3 regions of the Paenibacillus praedii genome follow, and region 2 is predicted to be linked to each of the others. Evidence: riboswitches for the same ligand, from Rfam matches in the RefSeq annotation. Region 2 holds a riboswitch; each other region holds the start of a gene.

Region 1 (6,795 bases), on a different contig from region 2:
TGTAATCGTACAAAGGATAATCGATAATAACCTTGCCGTCTTCCTGAATGAGCAGTGCAGGCGATGTATGGTCCGCTCGAACCGCCATCGCGGCAAGCGGCAATACGATGATGACGGCAAGCACCATCCCGCCGTATTGCATCCATTTTCCAGTACGGGTTGCCATGTTGAAGGTTGTCCCTATGCCGATGCGTTTAGGTACCATGACGGACTGATCATTAGGGTTAAAATAGGTCGAGCCGTTAATCCAGTATTCGTCGTCATCGGTCAGAATACCTTGGCCGTCTGTATCAGCCAGACTTTCCTCAAGAGAACGAACCTTATTATGTACGTAGAATATCGCCCCAAGAGGAACCAGAGAAACCATAACGATACCAATTACCCATAAGTCAAAGTTAGACGAGCTGCCTTGCGTCAAAATCGTATAAGCGATAATGGCGTTAAGACTCTCAAATATGGCCATGCCTAACCATAGGACAGACCAGTAGCGCTTTGCCGCTCGATTGATAGCCGCATTGATATCTTGATTATCGCTGTAGATTTTCATATTCATATTGCGAAAAGCTCCATAAATGCCGAATAGAACGATCGTCATGATGAGTGAAGCGACTCCGGTCATTTTTAACAGCAGGTTGGCATTGGAAATAGAAGCGATAATCAGGCTCATAGAAATTAAAGCAGGAATTAAAAACCAGTGTGGAGAGATGACCCCGGCTTTTTTCAACAGGTTGATCTTAGTATCAATACGGACGATGCGCTTTTCTCCGACAAACCAGTCCTTTTCTCTTTTGAGGGCGGTGGTCAGGCGATGAAATTTGTTGAACGGAAGCTTGGCGGTGTAGAGAAATGCTGCAAACCATATAAACGTATAGATAAAGGCCATAGAGAAGTAGTCCGCGAGCAAAAATAGAGGTGTGATGCTAACAAAGGCAATAATACCGAATCGTGTATAAGCGCGCTTGTAATCAGACTTCAGCTGTTTAATGGAAGCATCCTCCAAGGCGTGCGATGGGAGCGTAACGCCAAACAAAATGGAGCTGCCCGTCCTTGCTTGATTCAGATAAAGGACAAGAATGATAATGTAAGCAATTACGGTTGGTATAATTAGCATCAGATTGTTCATTAAAAGTAATTCCTCCTATTCAGGTAAGGGGTGGTTTTTAACGGCAGCTGCTGCAAAAATGCTGGAGCAAATAAACATGAATTCCTCGCGTCCGACTCCTTTAAGACAAGCCTCTGAAATAACTAGCGTTAAATCGCGTTCCAGCTTCGCATTGAAATCAGAATTTCTGATGCATTCCGTCGCCACCTTGGCGCCGTGTCTGCGATCGATGGAGATGAAGCCTTCGTTTTTCAAAATGGTATAGGCCTTGTTGACGGTCATGGCATTCACGTCCAAATCATCTGCCAGCTGTCTTACCGTCGGTAGTTTCTCCCCGTGGACCAATCCGCCTACGCCAATTCCGATGACGATTTGGTTTCGAAGCTGAACGTAGATTGGAATTTCGCTATTATAGTCTAATGTAATAATCATCGGATCACCTCTTGCAATAAAGTATTGTTTGTATTGCAGATAATAATACAAATAAAATAGGATGTCAAAAATCCAGCTGGAAAATTTGGACAGACTATGTCATCTAAAGCTATAATAAACGAGGGTGCTCAAGCACATTGTATGAGAAAAATAGAAGAACAATCCTATAAATAACTTCAAGGAGCAGCTAATATGATACGATTTGGTGTGATCGGAACGAACTGGATTACGGAAGCATTTATTGATGCGGCACGCGAGGTGGAGGGCTTCGCTTTAAAGGCGGTTTATTCACGTAAAGAGGAGACAGCAAGCGCATTTGCCTCCAAGCACGGTATCGCTCATATTTTTACAGATGTAGAGGAGATGGCTGCAAGCGGTGAGATCGATGCTGTATATATTGCAAGCCCGAACTCCTTCCATAAGGATCATGCGATTGCCTGCATGAATAAAGGCATTCACGTGCTGTGCGAGAAGCCGATGGCTTCGAATGTGAACGAGATGCGTCAAATGATCGCTGCCGCACAAGCGAACGGCGTATTGTTGATGGAGGCACTCAAATCAACGCTGCTTCCCAGCTTTAAAGCCATTGAACAAAATGTGCAAAAGCTAGGTACGGTGCGTCGATATTTTGCGAGCTATTGCCAGTACTCCTCGAGATATGACGCATACAAGTCCGGTACGGTGCTCAATGCGTTTAATCCGGCTTTTTCGAATGGGGCCTTGATGGATCTGGGCGTTTATTGTATCTACCCGCTGGTGGCGCTGTTCGGCAAGCCGGACGTTATCAAAGCAACCGGTGTCATACTCGAATCCGGCGTCGATGGGGAGGGAAGCATCGTGCTGCAATATAAGAGTATGGATGCAGTCATTATGTATTCGAAGATTACACACTCCTTGATTCCTTCAGAGATCCAAGGGGAAAATGGCAGTATGGTTATTGACAAGATCAGTGAAGCTGGAAAGGTCGAAATTCAATATCGGAACGGAACGATTGAAGATATTTCACAGCCTATGGGCAGTAAATTGATGTACTACGAGGCTAAGGAGTTTATTGAGCTAATTCAGGCTGGTAAAACGGAGTCTTCGGTAAATACCTTTCAAAATTCGATAGCCACGATGGAAATTATGGACGAGGCAAGAAGACAGATCGGACTGGTGTATCCAGCAGATTCTGTTGTATTGTAATCATTCGACCGATGGAATGGATTTTTTCATCGCCCCCATTTTCCGGAGTCAGTTGTATCGCTATCTCACCTTAATGCCTGACCATGGACGATAACGTCGGTGGTCTTTTTTTTTACAAATTAAGTGGAGAGGGAGTGGAATTTATGTATCACGAGCTTTATGGGACAGCTTGTTTTTTGGTTAAAAATTTATACCTAATTACTTGAAATTTGGTTATGGAATACTTGAAGATTTTATGGAATAATTAATTAAGATTAAAGTCCTTGTTAAGAGCAAAATTGTCGAAAGCAACGACGCAAAGCCAACAGGCCTAATAGGTATTTCTTAAGGTGACCGGGTTATCGAAGGATGAATAACGATTATTGCAGTTATTGCTGGATTAACTCTTCCTCCAAACATCAGGTTGACGCATATTTTATACATAGGAAGGGAACTCGAAAAGTGGAACAAAATATTATGCGTCAAACGGGCAGCGACAACCGGTTTGAGGTTGTTCAGAAAATAGCCAATTTGGGTTATTGGGAATTTGATCATGTGCGGCAGAAGGCTTCATGGTCCCATCAAATGTTTGTTATTTGTGGAATTGACAATGACTTCCCCGTGAGTGAGGAGGCTTTCTTCGGTCTGATATATACTGAAGACCGCGATCGCGTACTCCAAAATTTCAAGTTATCCCTTGAAACGAAAGAAACTCTCGATAGCGAGTTTCGGATTGTCCGTCCAAATGGAGAGATGCGAGACGTGTTGTCTCACATCAGCCACGTCAAGGATGCTAATGATGAAGTAACAATCACAATCGGAACGATACAGGATGTAACCGAAGGCAAGAGATTGCAGCATCGTTTAACTGTAGAAGAGCAAAACTATAAATCATTATTCGAAAATAATCCAAACGCTGTCTTTTCGTTTGACTTGGATGGTCGTTTTTTGTCGTGCAATTCTGCTCTTGAGAAAATGTTCGGCTATAGCAAAGAGGAAATTATAGGCGGCAGCTTTCATCATTTTGTTGCTGAAGAAAGCCTCGAGATGACCATTCATCAATTTGAGGAATCCGTGAGGACACGCGCTCCGCTAAACTATGACACGACCGGCGTCACCAAGGATGGCGAGATTATAGAGGTAAATGTGACGAATATTCCGATGATAATCAACGATGAATTAATCGGAATTTACGGCATTGCTAAGGACATTACGCAACAGAAGCTGGTAGAGCGTTCTCTTAGAGAAGCGGAAATGAAATATCGAAGCATCGTAGAGCAATCGCTCGTAGGCATTTTTATCGCGCAGAAGGATCGGTTTGTTTATACGAATAAGCAGTTGGACATTATGATGGGTTATGACACATTAATAGGTTTATCGGTTATTGAAATGATTCATAGCAATGACCGGAAATCGATAGCTGGCCAGATATCGGAGCTAGGGGTAGGTGAGTCATTAACGGATCTGTGTCATCGGGTAATAAGGCGGAATGGAAGTATTATCATTTGCGAGGTTCATTATAAGTGCATAACTCACCTGGGTGAGAGAGCTATCATCGGAACCGTATTGGATATTACCGATCGGAGCAAGACGGAGGAGCAGAACCATTATCTCGCTTATCACGATTATTTGACGCAGCTTCCTAATCGGAGGATGTTCGAGGAGGAGCTCGAGAAGCAGCTTAAAATCTGTGAAGTTTACAATCAAAAGCTAGCTGTTCTATTGCTTGATCTGGATCGGTTTAAATATATCAATGATACATTAGGACATCCGATAGGAGATACATTGCTGAAGCGAATAGCCGATAGGTTGAAAGGCTTTTCGAGTAACGGTAAAATAGCTTACCGTCTCGGTGGAGATGAGTTCGCCATCGTCATAACTGATTTTCATATGCAAAGTGAAGTGACGGCTATTGTCAATGCTGCCATTCAGTTAATTAAGGAGCCCTTCCTTGTAGAGGGATTCGAGCTTAATCTTACCGTCAGTGTCGGCATTAGTCAGTCGCCTGAGGATGGACAATCTGTTGAAAGCCTGATGAAAAATGCGGACACGGCCTTGTATTATGCCAAGTCAAGCGGAAGAGACCAGTCCCAGAGCTACTCTTCTTCATTAAACGTACAGACATTTAAGCTGTTTGCTCTAAGCAACGACCTGCGAAAAGCGCTAGCTAAGGGTGAGCTTTACCTGCAGTACATGCCAAGGGTGCAATCGCATTCGATGAAAATTGTTGGAGTCGAGGCATTGCTGCGTTGGAATCATCCGGACTGGGGACAGGTATCACCTGCGGAATTTATTCCGATCGCGGAGGAAACGGGGCTAATCGTTCCGATCGGTGAGTGGGTACTGCGCGAAGCGTGCAAGCAGTGCAGGAAATGGAAAAGTATGGGGCTGCCCGCGATCACCGTATCCGTGAACTTTTCTGTGAAACAGCTGCTGCAGCAAAATATATTGCAGATCATTGACCAAGTCATTGAGGAAACTGGCTTTTCTCCTGATCGCTTGGAAATTGAAATTACGGAAAGCTCTTTTATTAGCAATGAGAAGGTCATAACAGAGCTTTTGGTTGAATTGAGGAAACGAAAGATTAAAGTTTCGCTCGATGATTTTGGAACAGGCTATTCCTCACTTTACTTGCTTAAGCAATTGAGTCTGGATACGATTAAGATTGACCGCTCCTTTGTTGAGGAGATGCTTGCGGAGCAATCTAACAAATTTATTATTCAAAGCATTATACAGTTAGCGCTAGGATTGAACATGCAGGTCGTAGCAGAGGGCGTTGAGACAGAAGAGCAGTTCAACTATTTACGTGAGCTGCGTTGTGATGAAATACAAGGTTATTACTTTAGCAGACCAGTTAATCCGGAGGTTATTGTGGAATATTTAAAAGATAACTCCCGTTTAATGCCGGCTGCGCTTTTGCGTAAAAAAGTGCCGATCATCAATCGCCGAAAATACTTTCGAATCGAGCTAGAGTACAGTATCATTGCTGAAATGACGATTTCGATGTTCAAAGGAAGAAGGGTGAGTCTTGGAAGCACAGAAGTATTTGTCGTGAATATCGGTTCTGGCGGTCTTCGATTTATGGTCGGTGTTAAGCTGCCGGTAAACAGCGATATTTTATTGAAGTTTAAGACTCAAATCATGAATCAAATGTATGAAATACATGGCTTTATTGTCTGGACAAATGAAATAGACGATAAGATTTATGAATATGGGGTGCAATTTCAAATGAAGGAAGTTGAGCATGCAGAGCTGGTCAATGGACTGAATATATTGGCGATTAAGCAGCTCGAGGGCATCCTGCCGCAAACGCAAAATGATATAGGTGACCCGGTGCTGCGTATAAAGGAGCTGCAAAGGCTGAAATAAGTGAACTTCATAGAGATAGGAAATAAAGCATCCTGCAATCGGCATCGACCGGCAGCGGGATGCTTTGTTTTTTTTGCCAAAATCAGTTTTGTCGCATCGGCCAATGGGTAATAGGAAATAGTAGTAAATGTAAAGGAGGGGATTCGCGTTGAAATTAACGCCTGAGCAGCGCATTCAACTGCATGGCTTCAATAATTTGACGAAGTCACTGAGCTTCAACATGTATGACATCTGTTATACGAGAACGAGGGAAGAGCGCGAAGCATATCTCGCTTACATTGACGAGCAGTATAACTCAGACAGGCTGACGAAAATTTTGAACGGGGTGTCGGATATTATAGGGGCCCACGTGCTTAATATAGCGAAGCAGGATTACATTCCGCAGGGCGCGAGCGTGACTCTGCTCGTATCGGAGGGACCCGTCGATGAGGCGCCTACGGAATCTTTTGAAGAGTCTCCTGGCCCCTTGCCTGATTCAGTCGTTATGCATTTGGATAAAAGTCATATAACGGTACATACTTACCCGGAATATCACCCGAATGAAGGAATCAGCACGTTTCGAGCTGACATCGACGTATCGACTTGCGGTGAGATTTCACCGCTTAAGGCGCTCAACTACTTGATTCATTCGTTCGATACGGACATTATGACGATTGATTACCGGGTGCGCGGCTTCACGCGCGACATTAGCGGCCATAAGCTGTTTATCGATCATGACATCAATTCGA
Region 2 (6,795 bases):
TTTTGACCATTTTGTTCTATATAACGAATAACATTCTTCGGTGATATCTCCTTACCGCTATCAATGGAGGCACTCGGTCATGCTGTGGGTTGAATTCAACCTTAGACGCAAGTCGTCAAAAGTGGAATGTGAGGAAGGGTTTGATACCCTGATCAAGCAAGTGAGCTTATCAATATTATCTTGTAAAGGTGATCTCATATGATACATAGAGTACTGCATGTCGTAAGCGCCATGAACCGTGGCGGTGCGGAAACACTACTTATGAATGTCTACAGAAATATAGACCGATCGAAGGTACAGTTTGATTTTGTTTCACATCGAATGGAATCATGCGATTACGATGATGAAATCATTTCGTTGGGCGGCAGGATATATCGAATTCACAGTTTTGGTCAACAAGGTCCGATAGCGTATTTGAATGAATTGAAAAAAATTATGAGCCAAACAAACTATGTGGCTGTTCATTCGCACACTGATTATCAAAGCGGGTTTGCTGCTTTAGCCGGAAAAATGGCCGGAATAAAGAAGAGAATCTGCCATTCTCATAGCAATAACTGGGGGAGAGGAAATGGCTTGAAGGCAAGTATGATGTTTAAAGTTTTGCAAACCGTTATTCACTATGCCGCTACCGATTATTGCGCTTGCAGTGTGGAAGCTGCGCGGTTTCTATTTGGTTCATCGCTGACCGATAGCGGGAAAACCTTTGTGATGAAAAATGGAATCGAAATCGGCCGGTTCGTTAACATTGAAGCGAGTGTTCAACTAGATATAAAACAAGAACTAAACATAGCGTCAGAATCGAAAATTATTGGGCATGTCGGAACGTTCTCCCCATCCAAAAACCATACGTTTCTCTTGAAGGTTTTGAAGCAAATGATTGATGAAGAAAAGGACGTCATTGCAGTTTTGGTAGGGGATGGTGCGTTAAGGAGCAGTATTGAAGCTGAAGCGAGAAGAATGGGAATATTTAATCGGATTCGATTTTTGGGAGTAAGAGTGGATATCCCTAAACTCATGAAGTCTTTTGATGTGTTTGTTTTCCCTTCCGTATTTGAAGGCTTTGGCATCGTCACCGTAGAAGCGCAATGCTCAGGTACTCCTTGTGTGGCTGCGGACACTGTTCCTAAAGTTACGGATATGGGTGTGGGTTTAATGAGCTTTATTAGTCTTGATGAAAGTCTTGAAGCCTGGTCTCAGCAAATAAACATGGCCTTATTTATGAAGAAGCCCGATCAAAACACCATCCTTAACAAAATAGCAAGTCAGGGGTTTGATATCAGGGATAGTATACATGATTGGCTGGATCTATACGGAGTTTCCTAGGCGTAGAGTGTATACACTACATTTATTAAAACCAATTATTTCTGGAGGGTAATTAAATGGCCATACTCGTAACCGGCGGCGCCGGATATATAGGCAGTCATACCTGCGTGGAGCTGTTGAATGCAGGCTATGAGGTGATTGTTATCGACAATTTTTCAAACAGTAAACCGAATGCACTGAAGCGGATTCAAGAAATTACAGGAAGAGCCTTTGCGTTTTATGAGGTGGATCTTCTGGATCGTGAAGGGCTAGAAAGGGTATTTACCGAGCACCAGATCGATGCGGTAATCCATTTTGCCGGACTCAAATCAGTTGGACAGTCTACGAAAATGCCGCTGCATTACTATTTCAATAATATTAGTGGAACATTCCTGCTGTGCAAAACGATGGAGAAATACGGGTTGCGGAACTTGGTATTCAGTTCGTCGGCAACAGTATACGGTATGCCGGATTCTGTTCCGATTTCCGAGGATTTTTCATTGCAGGCCACCAATCCCTATGGTCGAACGAAACTTATGATTGAGGAAATTTTACGTGACATTTATCTGTCGGATAATCGTTGGAGTATTGCATTACTGCGTTATTTCAACCCAGTTGGCGCTCACAAGAGCGGCCGGATCGGGGAGGACCCTAACGGTATTCCGAACAATCTGATGCCTTATATAACACAGGTGGCAGTGGGGAAGCTGGAGAAACTCAGCATATTTGGCAATGACTATTCTACGCTGGACGGGACGGGGGTGCGGGACTATATCCATGTCGTTGACCTGGCAATGGGACATTTAAGCGCACTTGAAAGAATACTTTCGACAACGGGAGTAGAAGCATACAACCTTGGTACTGGAAGGGGATACACTGTATTGGAAATAGTTTCTGCTTTTCAACAGGCGTCGGGTATGAACGTTCCTTATACGATTTCCGAGCGGAGGACGGGAGATGTGGGAATTTGTTATGCCAATCCTTCTAAGGCGAGAACTGACCTCAATTGGGTAGCTCTCAGAGGGATTGAAGAAATGTGCGAAGATGCTTGGCGTTGGCAAATGAATAATCCGAATGGATATGAAGAAGAGGCTGAAGCAGAGGCTGGTACATACGAGGCTCGGGTCAAATGAACATTTCCGACAAACTTACCGCACAAATGCTGCACGAGATTGCAAACATCATTCGTCAAAAAGGCGAAACGGTCGAAAACATAGATGTTGTTAGCTTAATCGAAGAAATCAAACGGCAGATATTGAATTGCTGTACAAATCACAATGAAAATACTAGCGCTTGAGAAAATTTTTCCCATATTCTAATTAAATTTAAAATAATTTATTAAATCGACAAAAAAATATAATAAATAATCATTTATGTAAGACACGAATCGACAGCTTACGTAAATACGCTAGGTTATAATGCATAGGAGATAGTCAGTGACGAGCATAGGGAGACGTTGAAATGCGTTTATTATCTGGGCACCTTAAACGCATGGAGTCAGTGGTGCAACCGTCCCAATTTGAAAGGGGACTAGGATAATGGTACTGGTGGGATCAGAGAACAATCAAGATTTGGATATGGACTGGGTAGCATTAATCATGAGCGCGCGAACATTAGGATTAAGCAAAGAAGATATACGTAAAGTTCTTCTTATTCTTAAAGAAAGCGATAACGATGAGATGCAGGAAACAGCTGTGTAAATTTAAAAAGCGCTAATCGCGCTTTATTTTCCATTTGTTGAATTCGAGAAATTCTTTGAATTGATCCTTGCTAACGCCCGAGGCCATTGCTTCTCTAACCAATTCAGCCCATTCGCGATCAAACTGGTCAGGTGTCCGATCAGACTCATCGTAATTTAGAAAATCTTCAACAGCAACATTTAATACCTCTCCTATTTTTTCGAGGAATTGAATGGACGGGTTTTGTTGGAGCCCTCTCTCAATGGAACTAAGGTAAGATTTCGCGACACCAGCCCTTTGGGATAGTTCAGTAAGCGAAAGCCCCTTTCTCTTGCGCAGCATCTGAATGCGTTCTCCGATCATTACGAGTTCCTCCGATATCACATATGTGCAGTATTCTTTTCATTATAACCAAAAACTTCAATTCATGAAAGTATATAAATGGAATACATATCATAAGGGTAAGACATACAATACTTTAGTATGATTTATGTTTTCGACAAGTCTATAGTTACCAACAAAGGGGTGTTCCAAAAGGTCTGAACTGACCAAAGGGACGCCCTTTTACGGTGTCTGAATAGAGTCGCTTCGGTTGTGAATTGCTATTCTGTTGAATATACTGAATCATAGAGTAAATGCAAAAAGATTGATGAAAGGTGTGTGTTTGTGAGTTTCCTTGTTATAGTCGTCTTCATCTTTCTCATTTACATGTTCTTTTTTCTACCTACCATGTGGCTGAAAATTGAACGTGTACATCATCCCATCGGCCTCAATAAGCGTATATTGCAAATTAGCGATCTCCATTTTGATATGCTGCGTATCAGCCCGCGAAAAATTAGGCAAGTGATTATTGATTACAAGCCGGATTACATATTTCTGACCGGAGACTATACCTATAAGGCAAGCTTTTTGCCGCGCGCAGCGCAGTATTTCAAACTAATTGCAGGTTGCGGCATTCCCGTCTATGCGGTCCTGGGAAATCATGATTATGAGCTCCCTCGGCTGCAGCGTTTGCTGGATATCTTTAAGGTATATCATATCCGCGTCCTTCGTAACGAATCTGTTCAGCTTGCAGATTTCCAACTGGTAGGTATTGATGACGATTGCACCGGGCATAGCAGAATTCGTCCCGCTTTTAAGTATGTGGACGAAGAGAAGCCGATCGTTGTCATCACTCATGATCCAAACGTGCTCCTTCGGATCAAACGTCCTTATCATTATTTAATGGCCGGCCATCTGCATGGGAAGCAGTTGAACGTGCCTTTCTTTTTTTTGTTCAAGTCAAAGGGTCCTCTGTCGGAGAGAGGAATATACAAAGGCCTGTATACGAATGAGTACGGTGCATTTTATATTTCCAAGGGTATTGGCCAAGCAGGCGTCAATGCCCGGTTTATGGTAAGAAGCGAGCTAACGATTCATGAGCTTTGATGACGAGTCGGCGGATTATTCTTGCTGCGATTTTTGTGTGCTGTTTCTCGGAATGCAGCAGGCGGAATTCCTTTCACCTTGGTAAATGTCCGAGTGAAGTAATGGATGGATGATAAGCCGCAGCGCTCAGCGATTTCCTTGATAGGATCTACGGTTTGGGACAGCCATTACTCGGCTGCTCGAATCCGTTCGTGGCGGACAAGCATCGAGAAAGATTCATGAATACTTTGAGCGAATAAACTAGACAAGTGCGGCTCGGAAATATTAATATATTGCTCTACTTCGGCAAGGCTAAGCTGTCCCTCTATATTGTCGCGAATATATAGCTTCGCGCGATTAATCATTCTTATTATATGATAAGGAGATTGGGCATGATTAACAATGCAGACGTGAATTTTTACAAAGAGAATGGTTATTTGCTCGTTCGCGGTGTATTTAATTCTGACGAGGTGCATGCCATGAGAGCAGCAGTGGAGCGAATCATACAGCGGGCCGCCCAGGCGCAAGCGGATCAAAACCATGCCTGGCTGGGTGATTTTTTGCCGCCCGAGCAGTTGAAAAAGCTTGTTCTTAATGGGTTTCAAGACGTGCATTTTTATGACGCGGCATATACTCGCGCAGTTACTCATCCCAATCTGATAGCAGTCCTGAATGGCATCATAGGCCCCGATGTGTGGACGCGAATGCGGCAAAGTGAAATAAGGATACGAATGAATGAACAAAAATAGCCCTTGGCACATCACGCGTCAGACGTGCTGCCAAGGGCTTCACTGTTTTAAGGCTCGTCTTGTACCTCAGGAATGCTGTCCTCGTAGTCGTCATCTCCAGGATAGTCCCGTGAGCCTTCGGCATGCAGTTGATGATTTTCATAGTCGAAGCGATTGGATGGCCGCTGATCGATTCTCCACGGCTTGCTTTTTCCCAGTGATTCCGTCCGCAGATCGGAGCCGTAAGGCCCCTCCGGAAACTCTTCCGGGATGAGGTCATTGCGCTGCGATTCCACAGTTGAAACATCTGTATAAGGCTTTCGATCCTCTCCAATAAATCGATCCATCAGCAAGCTCCTCCTGAAATGGTAGTATAGTACCCTTTCATTTTGCCCTTATCAATCGGTAAAATGCACGGTTCCGACAACAAAATACAAAAACTGGACTAATTCAGCTGCTTCTTCCTCCGTAAGCTTATACGTATACTCGAGGTAGCCTTCCTCCTCCAGGTCATCCGGGCCGATGATCGCCGTTTTTCCGGATTGCAGGTCGGTGACCAGCTTCTTGCCATAGAAGCGATTTGTAGTTGTGACAGCGAGGTCAAACCGTTTCAAGCTGGGTGCGATGAAAGTGACGAATCGAGTTGACGTTTGTTCGGTTGTATCGGACATAAAATCAAAATCAGGCAGCAGCATGTTGTATAGCCTCCACTTCTTTAATTACAATCATTATACAATAACAAAATGCTTGTAATAAAGAAATCATTATGATAACATGCAGTTAATCGAATCATTGAACGTATGAGGAAGCACCTCTTCTGCCCTGGCAGAGGAGGTGCTTTTTTTGTTTTCAGGCATGCTGGCCCTTAAGCCAAATGCCGCCTTGCCGTTCAATTTCATTCGCGAATACTACAATTATTGGAGGATTGAGGCTAATATGCAAATCGTTTTTCTGAACACGTTCGAGAAGCAAGGAGAGGGACAATCTTATACAAGCGCCCAGCTATCCATTTGCGAGCGTCAAGGCATCTGGGCTGTATTATGGATGGAAGGCGAGGAAGCAGAAGGGAATCCGCAAACCTGGTTTGAGGGCACATCATGGGAAGAGATGATAACAGCATTCCGACTCGGTATTTCCAGGATGATGGGTGAAGGATATACACCGATCATCGATGGGATGTTGGATGATCGCCAGACATCTGCGGGAAGCTTCTTAACTATGCTGCAATGCTACGGTGAGCTGCATGCAAATCAAGAGCTGTTCCAGCTGCTCCGAGAGTGGCGGCGTACCAAAGCGATCGCTGAGAAGAGGTCCGCTTATCTGATCGCAACGAACCGGATGCTGTGGATGATCAGCGCCTTCGTCCCGCAGACGGCGGACGAACTAACGCAAATTCCAGGCTGGGGCAACACCAAGCATGCCTCGTATGGAGCGGAAGTGTTGGAAATGACTGAACAAGTCAGCCGATCGACTTCATTTCCTCTTCAATGGGTGACGGAGCAGCTGGATTCGACAGCTTATACACAGTGGCTGTTCAAGCAGAAGGAGGCAAAATACAAGCTTCAGATGGACCGACAGTTGGCTAAGAAGAAGATTTTGGAAGCGGTGCAGGTGGGAGGAACGTTAGAGCAACTGCAGACTGAATTGGAAATGTCGAGGCGTGAGCTGTTGGATCGGAT
Region 3 (6,795 bases), on a different contig from region 2:
GAAGGTGAACCTGTTTATCTAAAAAGGTATGACGAACTTTTTTGTCACCTTATAATATACCAATAGATGTATATCATTAGGGGGTTACGACCATGGATTACAATTATACGGACCAAATAAAGACACGTTTGAGAAGAATTGAAGGGCAAGTGCGGGGGATTCTTCGCTTAATGGAGGAAGGCCAGTCCTGCAAAGACGTCGTGAGCCAACTTTCCGCGGTTCGAAATGCCGCGGATAAAGCGATGGCACAAATTGTCGCCGAGAACTTGCAGCAATGCCTTCTTGAGGAACAATCGGCGGGCAGAGACACGAACAAATTGGTTCAAGATGCAGTTGAGCTGCTGGTAAAAAGCCGGTAAACCCGGCCGAGGGTCGGATCACAGGTATAAGCTAATAAGGAGCCGATTGATGTATACGGTACAAGTAGGTCAATTTGTTTTGAGTTTGAAAATTCTCATCTACTTGATGTCCGGTATGGCAGGAGTGCTGGGCATCCGCATCAAAATGAGACAGTGCTATCAACTATGACATTATGAAACAGACGATCCAGGAATCCGACTAATTGGGTGATCCAACAAGGTATAGAGCTAACACTATACACATAGATAACACTACACACATAGATAACACAGAGTACTTGTCATGGATTCAGGTATAATACATAGTAATAGAGAGCGTTTACAACGAAAAAGCCAGGGGGAATGCACATGGAAATCTCATTGACCGCCCTGCAGGAACAGAAGCTGCTGCTTACCCCTCAGATGCGGCAGTCCATGGAAGTCCTGCAAATGTCCGCCTTGGATTTGAGCGAGCTTATCAAGCAGCAATCAATGGATAACCCTTTTATCGAGCTTCAGCCCGCTAAGGATTTCTCCGGCCATCAAGCAAGAAGCTCCGGACAAGATTGGTGGCTAAACGTCGACCATCCAAGCGAGCCCGCGTTAGAGTCGGTATTGGTTGAGCAGCTTACTTACATGAAGCTTGACCGTACGGTTCTGGCCTTGTGCAAATGGATCATCGGCAATCTGGACGAAAAGGGCTATCTTTTATATGACAAAGATGAGATTTCCGCTTTAACAGGCGCTTCGATAAAGCAGGCAAGCGAGGCAGTCGGCGTCATACAAGGCTTAGAGCCGTACGGTGTGGGGGCTTCAACATTAGCAGAATGCCTGATCCTTCAATTGCGGCATCAACAGGATTCCGATCCCTTAGTTATTAACCTTGTCCAGCATGATTTGCTCCAAATCGCGGAAGGTAAGCTGCGATTGCTGGCGGAGAAATACGAAACAGAGGCTGCGGAAATTAATGCCGCCATTGAGAAGATAAAGTCGCTCAATCCGAAGCCAGGAGCTTTATACGGCAGGGAGAAGCCGCAATATATTATGCCTGATCTTCAGCTTGTGCATATGGAAGGGAAATGCAAAGTATTCCTTATAAATAGTTTTCTTCCAGAGATCACATTAAGCAGTTCTTATTTGAGCATAATGAAGCAGGATGCTTCGAAGGATATCCAGCGCTATTTGAAAAAAAACTGGCATGCGGCAAAAGGGTTAATCGACAGTATCGAGCGAAGAAAGGCGACACTGCTGAAGGTGTCCGGCGTTATTTTCGAGCTGCAGCCGGAGTTTTGTGAGAAAGGCTCCGTTCATATACGTCCAATGACCATGAAGCAAATCGCCGAGGTGCTGCACGTGCATGAATCAACGGTAAGCCGTACCATAAGCCATAAGTATATTCGAACGCCGTGGGGACTGTTCGAGCTTAAGCATTTCTTCTCCTCTTCTATAAAACATGCTGATGGGTCAATGATTTCATCGATTTATATGAAGGATCGAATTCGTGAATATATCTCAGCAGAGAAGGAAGCCTCGCCATTATCCGATCAGCAAATCGCATCGCTGCTGCAAAGCGAGGGCTTGCTGATCTCACGCAGAACGGTGACTAAGTACAGAGAACAAATGAACCTGCCGTCCTCCATAAGGAGGAAAAAACAATAATAATAAAATAAGGAGCTTGAAAAAATGCCTGAAATGAACAATGAAATCAAGAGCCGAATCCAAAAGACGCTGTCAGAACGCAAAGTTAAGCTGCCGGATGGCATGGAGCTGCCTAGGCTCGGTCAAGGTACTTGGTATATAGGGGATGACCCGGCCAAGAAAGCGGATGAAATTCGCACGCTTAGGCTGGGCGTGGAACTGGGGATGTCCTTGATCGATACTGCGGAAATGTATGGCGAAGGCCGGTCCGAGGATAGAGTTGGCGAGGCGATTCAAGGAATTAGGGATGATGTGTTTCTCGTTTCTAAGGTGTACCCCCATAATGCGGGACTAGAGCGGATCGTTAGAAGCTGCGATGCAAGCCTAAAGAGACTGCGGACCGATTATCTGGATCTTTATCTGCTTCACTGGAGAGGAAGCGTGCCGTTAAGCGAAACGATAGAAGGGATGGAACGGTTAGTGGCGTCAGGAAAAATCAAGCGCTGGGGCGTTTCGAACTTCGATAAACCCGACATGAAGGAGCTGACTTCCTTAGCGGCCGGCACTCACTGCGCAGTGAACCAAGTGCTGTATCATCTTGGCTCCAGAGGGATTGAATATGATTTGCTCCCTTGGCTGAGCGAGCGGCATATCCCCGTTATGGCGTACAGTCCGATGGCGCAGGCAGGGTCCTTAAGACAAGGACTGACTCATAACGAAGCGGTGATAGACATTGCGGACAGCCATGGAGTTACACCGCTTCAGCTTATGCTTGCTTGGACAATTCGTCACGAGAATGTAATCGCAATACCGAAAGCATCGACGGAAGAGCATGTTCTTCAAAATGCAGCCACAGCCTTAATCGAGCTATCGGAAGAGGATTTGCGCAGACTTGATGAGGTATATCCTAAACCGTCCAGAAAAGTGCCTCTTGATATGATATAATGCACTGAAATTGTAGTAGAGCCGACCTGCTCAGGCCGGCTTTTTTATGCTGTAACTAAAGTGAAGGATATGGAAGAATTATGTCGAAATATATCGAAACTTGTATAATAATAGTATATTGATATAATGAAGTAGAATTATTTTTTCAAAAATTTGAAAAAGGCAAAGTTATCGAAAGGTAATGACGCAAAGCTACAGGGGCTAAAGTGTTAAACTATGCCAGCCAGTTGCCGGAATAAGCTGTATTCATGCGAGCTTATCCATCTGCAGCCGGGATAAGTTTTTTTGTGTTAGGCCTTTTCGAAATCTCACAAGAAAGGAAGCGCACACAGTTGGGTCTATCAAACTGCACGAAATGCGGGCAAGTCATGCTGAATAGACAGTCATTTTTTTGCGAGGGATGCATGGAAGGGCAAAGAGACGATATTGAGCGAGTGAAAACTTACTTGAGGACGCATTCAAAGCCATCTCTAATAGAGGTACATAGAATGACGGGTATCCCGGTCAACACCATTCAACAGTTTATTAAAGAGGGCATCATTACAAGAAACTAGTTCATTTAATATGAAAATGAGGAGATGTCTACATTTGAAAAAGCTTCGTCTATGGAGTAGTTTATTGATCGTCGCCATGCTGCTGCTTTCCTTTGCAGGACAGGGCTTTGCGGCAGAGCCTGATGAGCAGGTATCCGAAGAGCAGCGTGAGGAGCTAAAGCTGGAATTTAATGACGCTGCTGAAGCAGGCTGGGCTATGGAATCCATTGGACTTATGAAATCCCAAAATATTTTGTCAGGCTATGAAGACGGAAGCTTCCGTCCTAATCAGTTCGTCAGCCGCGTTGAAGCTGTCGTGACGGCTGTCCGGCTAATGGGCTTGGAGGAGGAAGCGAAAGCGAAACCCGCCAATGAGAGGCTTCATTTTGCCGATGCGTCGATGATTGATCAGCAATATAAATGGGCGAAAGGCTACGTCATTGTTGCTCTAGAGCAAGGGCTGTTCTCTACGTCGGAGTCCAAGCTTGATCCAAGTAAACCGGCGAGCCGCATATGGGTGTCCGCTCTATTGGTGAAAGCGCTCGGCCTTGAGAAGGAAGCGCTTGCTCAAATGACCGTCGTGCCTGATTTCAAGGACGTGAAGGATATTCCAGCCGGCGCGATTGGCTATGTGAATATGGCTGTGGAGCAAGGTGTAATTGCCGGCTACCCGGATGAAACCTTTAAGCCGAACCGGAACGTAACCCGCGCAGAACTGGCCACGCTGCTGGTCAGAACAAACGACAATCTGCTGGAGCAATCCGGAGCGATCACAGTAGCTGGAAAAATTACAGCGCTTCAATTCGGCGGCAATCAACCTGCGGATGCTGCAGCGGGTTCAAGCACTTACGGCTCTATTGCAATTGAAAGTTTTAATGGAGATGCGCTTGTCTATTCGATTTCAGCTGAATTGCCGGTTCCGTTTTATGATCGGTTTATTCCAGCGTCCGGGCTCATCATTGGCGATGCTGTATCGCTGACAGTAGAGAATGGCGCCGTTCTGAAAGCCAGCTTTATCGATAAAGAGCTTGTCAATGAAACGACTGCGGGCATTCGTGAATTTGAATTAGAGCTTGAGATAGATGAGGATAACGGCTTGAAATTGGAATATGAAAATAAAAACGGCAAGCCAAAAGCCGAGGTTGAAATAAAGGTCGATGGCGATAAAGAGAAATTGAAAGGGCCGGAAGCGATTCAGCAGCTGGAAGCCTTCTTTGCGGCTGTCATGCTGACGCCAGAAATGTCCAGAGACGATATACAGTCGCAAATTTTTACAGCGCTTGAAGTAGCTGATAACGGATTTAAAGAATTCGAGATCGAAATAAGGTTTTCGAATGGAAAGAAAATAGAATTCGAAGTGGAAAATGATGAAGAGTCAGCCGAAGAAGAAAACCTTTATGGAATCGATGAATTTAAGCTGAAAGCTGAGCTATGGAGCGGCCAAAAGCTTAAGGCTGAGTACAAATATGATGATGGAAAGTCCGAAGCGAAAATGGAGCTCGATAGCCAAAAGCTATCCGGAGCCAATGCGTTACGGGCTATTGCAGCATTTTTCGAGCAAGTATCCATAACGGATGACATGAGCAAGGATGAAATTGTTGAGCAAGCGCTGGCTTATTTTGAAATTGAGGAAAGTGCGATTAAAGACTTGAGGCTCGAAATCGAATTTTCAAACGGAAAAGAAGTGAAGATTGAGCTCGAGAAAGACGACGATGACGACGATAATTAAGTCTATCTGATGCGGAAGTGAAGCCCAGCATCTTCGCCAATTACAAGTCAATGGAGAAAAGGGAGCATACAATAACTACGGTTATCGTTAAGCTCCCTTTTCTTATTCCTTATACTTGTGCAATTTTAATCAAATTAGTCGCACCTGCTTGTCCGATCGGCACGCCTGCTGACAATACAACGGTGTCCCCAGACTGAACGATTCCGGTTTGCACGGCATTGCGCGTTGCGGACTCGAACATTTCATCCGTACTTGACACGCTGTCCCCTTTGACCGGTATAACACCGGAGAGCAGACAAATTTTTGGCAACACATGATCATGCTGCGTAATCGCAATAATTGGCGCTTGCGGACGATACTTGGAAACCATACGCGCCGTAAATCCGCTTTCCGTGAAGGTAAGGATGGCTTTCGCATTCAGCTCAAGCGTGGAGCTGACGACGCCTTGGCTAATAACCTCTGTAATATTCGTGCTTTGCTTCGCTCTGCGCTTATCGAATTGCTCTTTGTAGTCGATCATCGATTCCGCTTTTTTTGCGATCGTGGCCATCATCTGTACCGATTGTACCGGATATTTGCCGGCAGCCGTCTCGCCGGAGAGCATAACCACGTCCGCCCCTTGGATAACCGCATTCGCGACATCGCTTACTTCGGCTCTAGTAGGGCGAGGGTTTTGCTGCATCGATTCAAGCATATGCGTGGCGACGATAACAGGTTTGCCAACGAGGTTGCATTTGCTGATCATTTCACGCTGCATCATCGGCACATCCTCGATCGGCACCTCAACGCCAAGATCGCCGCGAGCGACCATAATCCCATCGGAGGCTTCGATAATCGCATCAATATTACTCATGCCTTCCTCGTTTTCGATTTTCGAAATGATTTGAACATGCTCAGCATTCGATTCTTCAAGGATACGGCGAATTTCCAAAATATCCTCTGCTTTGCGGACGAAGGAAGCAGCGATGATTTCGACATTGTGCTTAAGTCCAAATGCGATATGCATGACGTCACGCTCCGTTACGCCAGGCAAGGTCGTTTTAATGCCGGGCAGGTTGACGCCCTTTCTAGGCTTCAGCGTTCCGCCGCTTATAATCTGACAGCGTACTTCGGTTTCATTTACGGAAAGCACCGTAAGATCCACAAGACCGTCGTCAATTAGAATCCGGTTACCGGGCTTGACGACCAAAGGCAGCTCAGCATAATTGACCGGCAGACGGCTGGCATCGCCAAGCACTTCTTCCGTTGTTAGAACGAGTTCTTCACCGGCTATAAGCTCGCAGGATGCTTCCTTCAGCTTGCCGATGCGTACTTCCGGTCCTTTTATATCCATCAGGATCGGCACGAAGGTATTAAGCTCCCGCGCCGCTTGCCGTATATTTTCCATACGCATAACGTGATCTTCAAGTTCTCCGTGAGCCATATTCAATCTGCCAACGGTCATCCCAGCTTTAATCATTTCCTTGACGGTTTCAACGGATTCGCAAGCGGGTCCCATGGTACAGATGATTTTTGTTTTTTGCATGTAGGTAGGCCTCCTCGTTTTTACCATTGTAACGCGAATTCTCGAAAGAAACTATGAACTATAGTATAATAGAGGAACTATAGTATT

The links. Region 2 has a riboswitch for cyclic di-GMP ahead of ACO9K6_RS09405 (anti-repressor SinI family protein). Riboswitches for the same ligand answer to the same signal wherever they lie in the genome.
Region 1: another riboswitch for cyclic di-GMP. It lies ahead of ACO9K6_RS12690 (EAL domain-containing protein); the one in region 2 lies ahead of ACO9K6_RS09405 (anti-repressor SinI family protein).
Region 3: another riboswitch for cyclic di-GMP. It lies ahead of ACO9K6_RS15685 (S-layer homology domain-containing protein); the one in region 2 lies ahead of ACO9K6_RS09405 (anti-repressor SinI family protein).

What each region holds. Positions count from the first base shown of each region.
Region 1 covers NZ_JBMWAM010000012.1:1,384-8,178, forward strand. Annotated here, with positions in the region: gene ACO9K6_RS12675 (DUF5808 domain-containing protein) at 1-1,123, opposite strand, end outside; gene ACO9K6_RS12680 (GntR family transcriptional regulator) at 1,139-1,534, opposite strand; gene ACO9K6_RS12685 (Gfo/Idh/MocA family protein) at 1,727-2,719, shown strand; cyclic di-GMP riboswitch class I at 2,981-3,065, shown strand; gene ACO9K6_RS12690 (EAL domain-containing protein) at 3,161-6,067, shown strand; gene speD (adenosylmethionine decarboxylase) at 6,216-6,795, shown strand, end outside.
Region 2 covers NZ_JBMWAM010000007.1:202,733-209,527, forward strand. Annotated here, with positions in the region: gene ACO9K6_RS09390 (glycosyltransferase family 1 protein) at 199-1,323, shown strand; gene galE (UDP-glucose 4-epimerase GalE) at 1,380-2,435, shown strand; gene ACO9K6_RS09400 (hypothetical protein) at 2,432-2,599, shown strand; cyclic di-GMP riboswitch class II at 2,745-2,826, shown strand; gene ACO9K6_RS09405 (anti-repressor SinI family protein) at 2,841-3,002, shown strand; gene ACO9K6_RS09410 (helix-turn-helix domain-containing protein) at 3,015-3,344, opposite strand; gene ACO9K6_RS09415 (metallophosphoesterase) at 3,648-4,409, shown strand; gene ACO9K6_RS09420 (helix-turn-helix domain-containing protein) at 4,397-4,573, opposite strand; gene ACO9K6_RS09425 (phytanoyl-CoA dioxygenase family protein) at 4,781-5,137, shown strand; gene ACO9K6_RS09430 (hypothetical protein) at 5,185-5,463, opposite strand; gene ACO9K6_RS09435 (DUF3055 domain-containing protein) at 5,515-5,811, opposite strand; gene ACO9K6_RS09440 (HRDC domain-containing protein) at 5,960-6,795, shown strand, end outside.
Region 3 covers NZ_JBMWAM010000017.1:77,662-84,456, forward strand. Annotated here, with positions in the region: gene ACO9K6_RS15665 (DsrE/DsrF/DrsH-like family protein) at 1-22, shown strand, start outside; gene ACO9K6_RS15670 (metal-sensitive transcriptional regulator) at 93-359, shown strand; gene rpoN (RNA polymerase factor sigma-54) at 708-1,997, shown strand; gene ACO9K6_RS15680 (aldo/keto reductase) at 2,022-2,921, shown strand; cyclic di-GMP riboswitch class I at 3,073-3,156, shown strand; gene ACO9K6_RS15685 (S-layer homology domain-containing protein) at 3,510-5,183, shown strand; gene pyk (pyruvate kinase) at 5,293-6,708, opposite strand.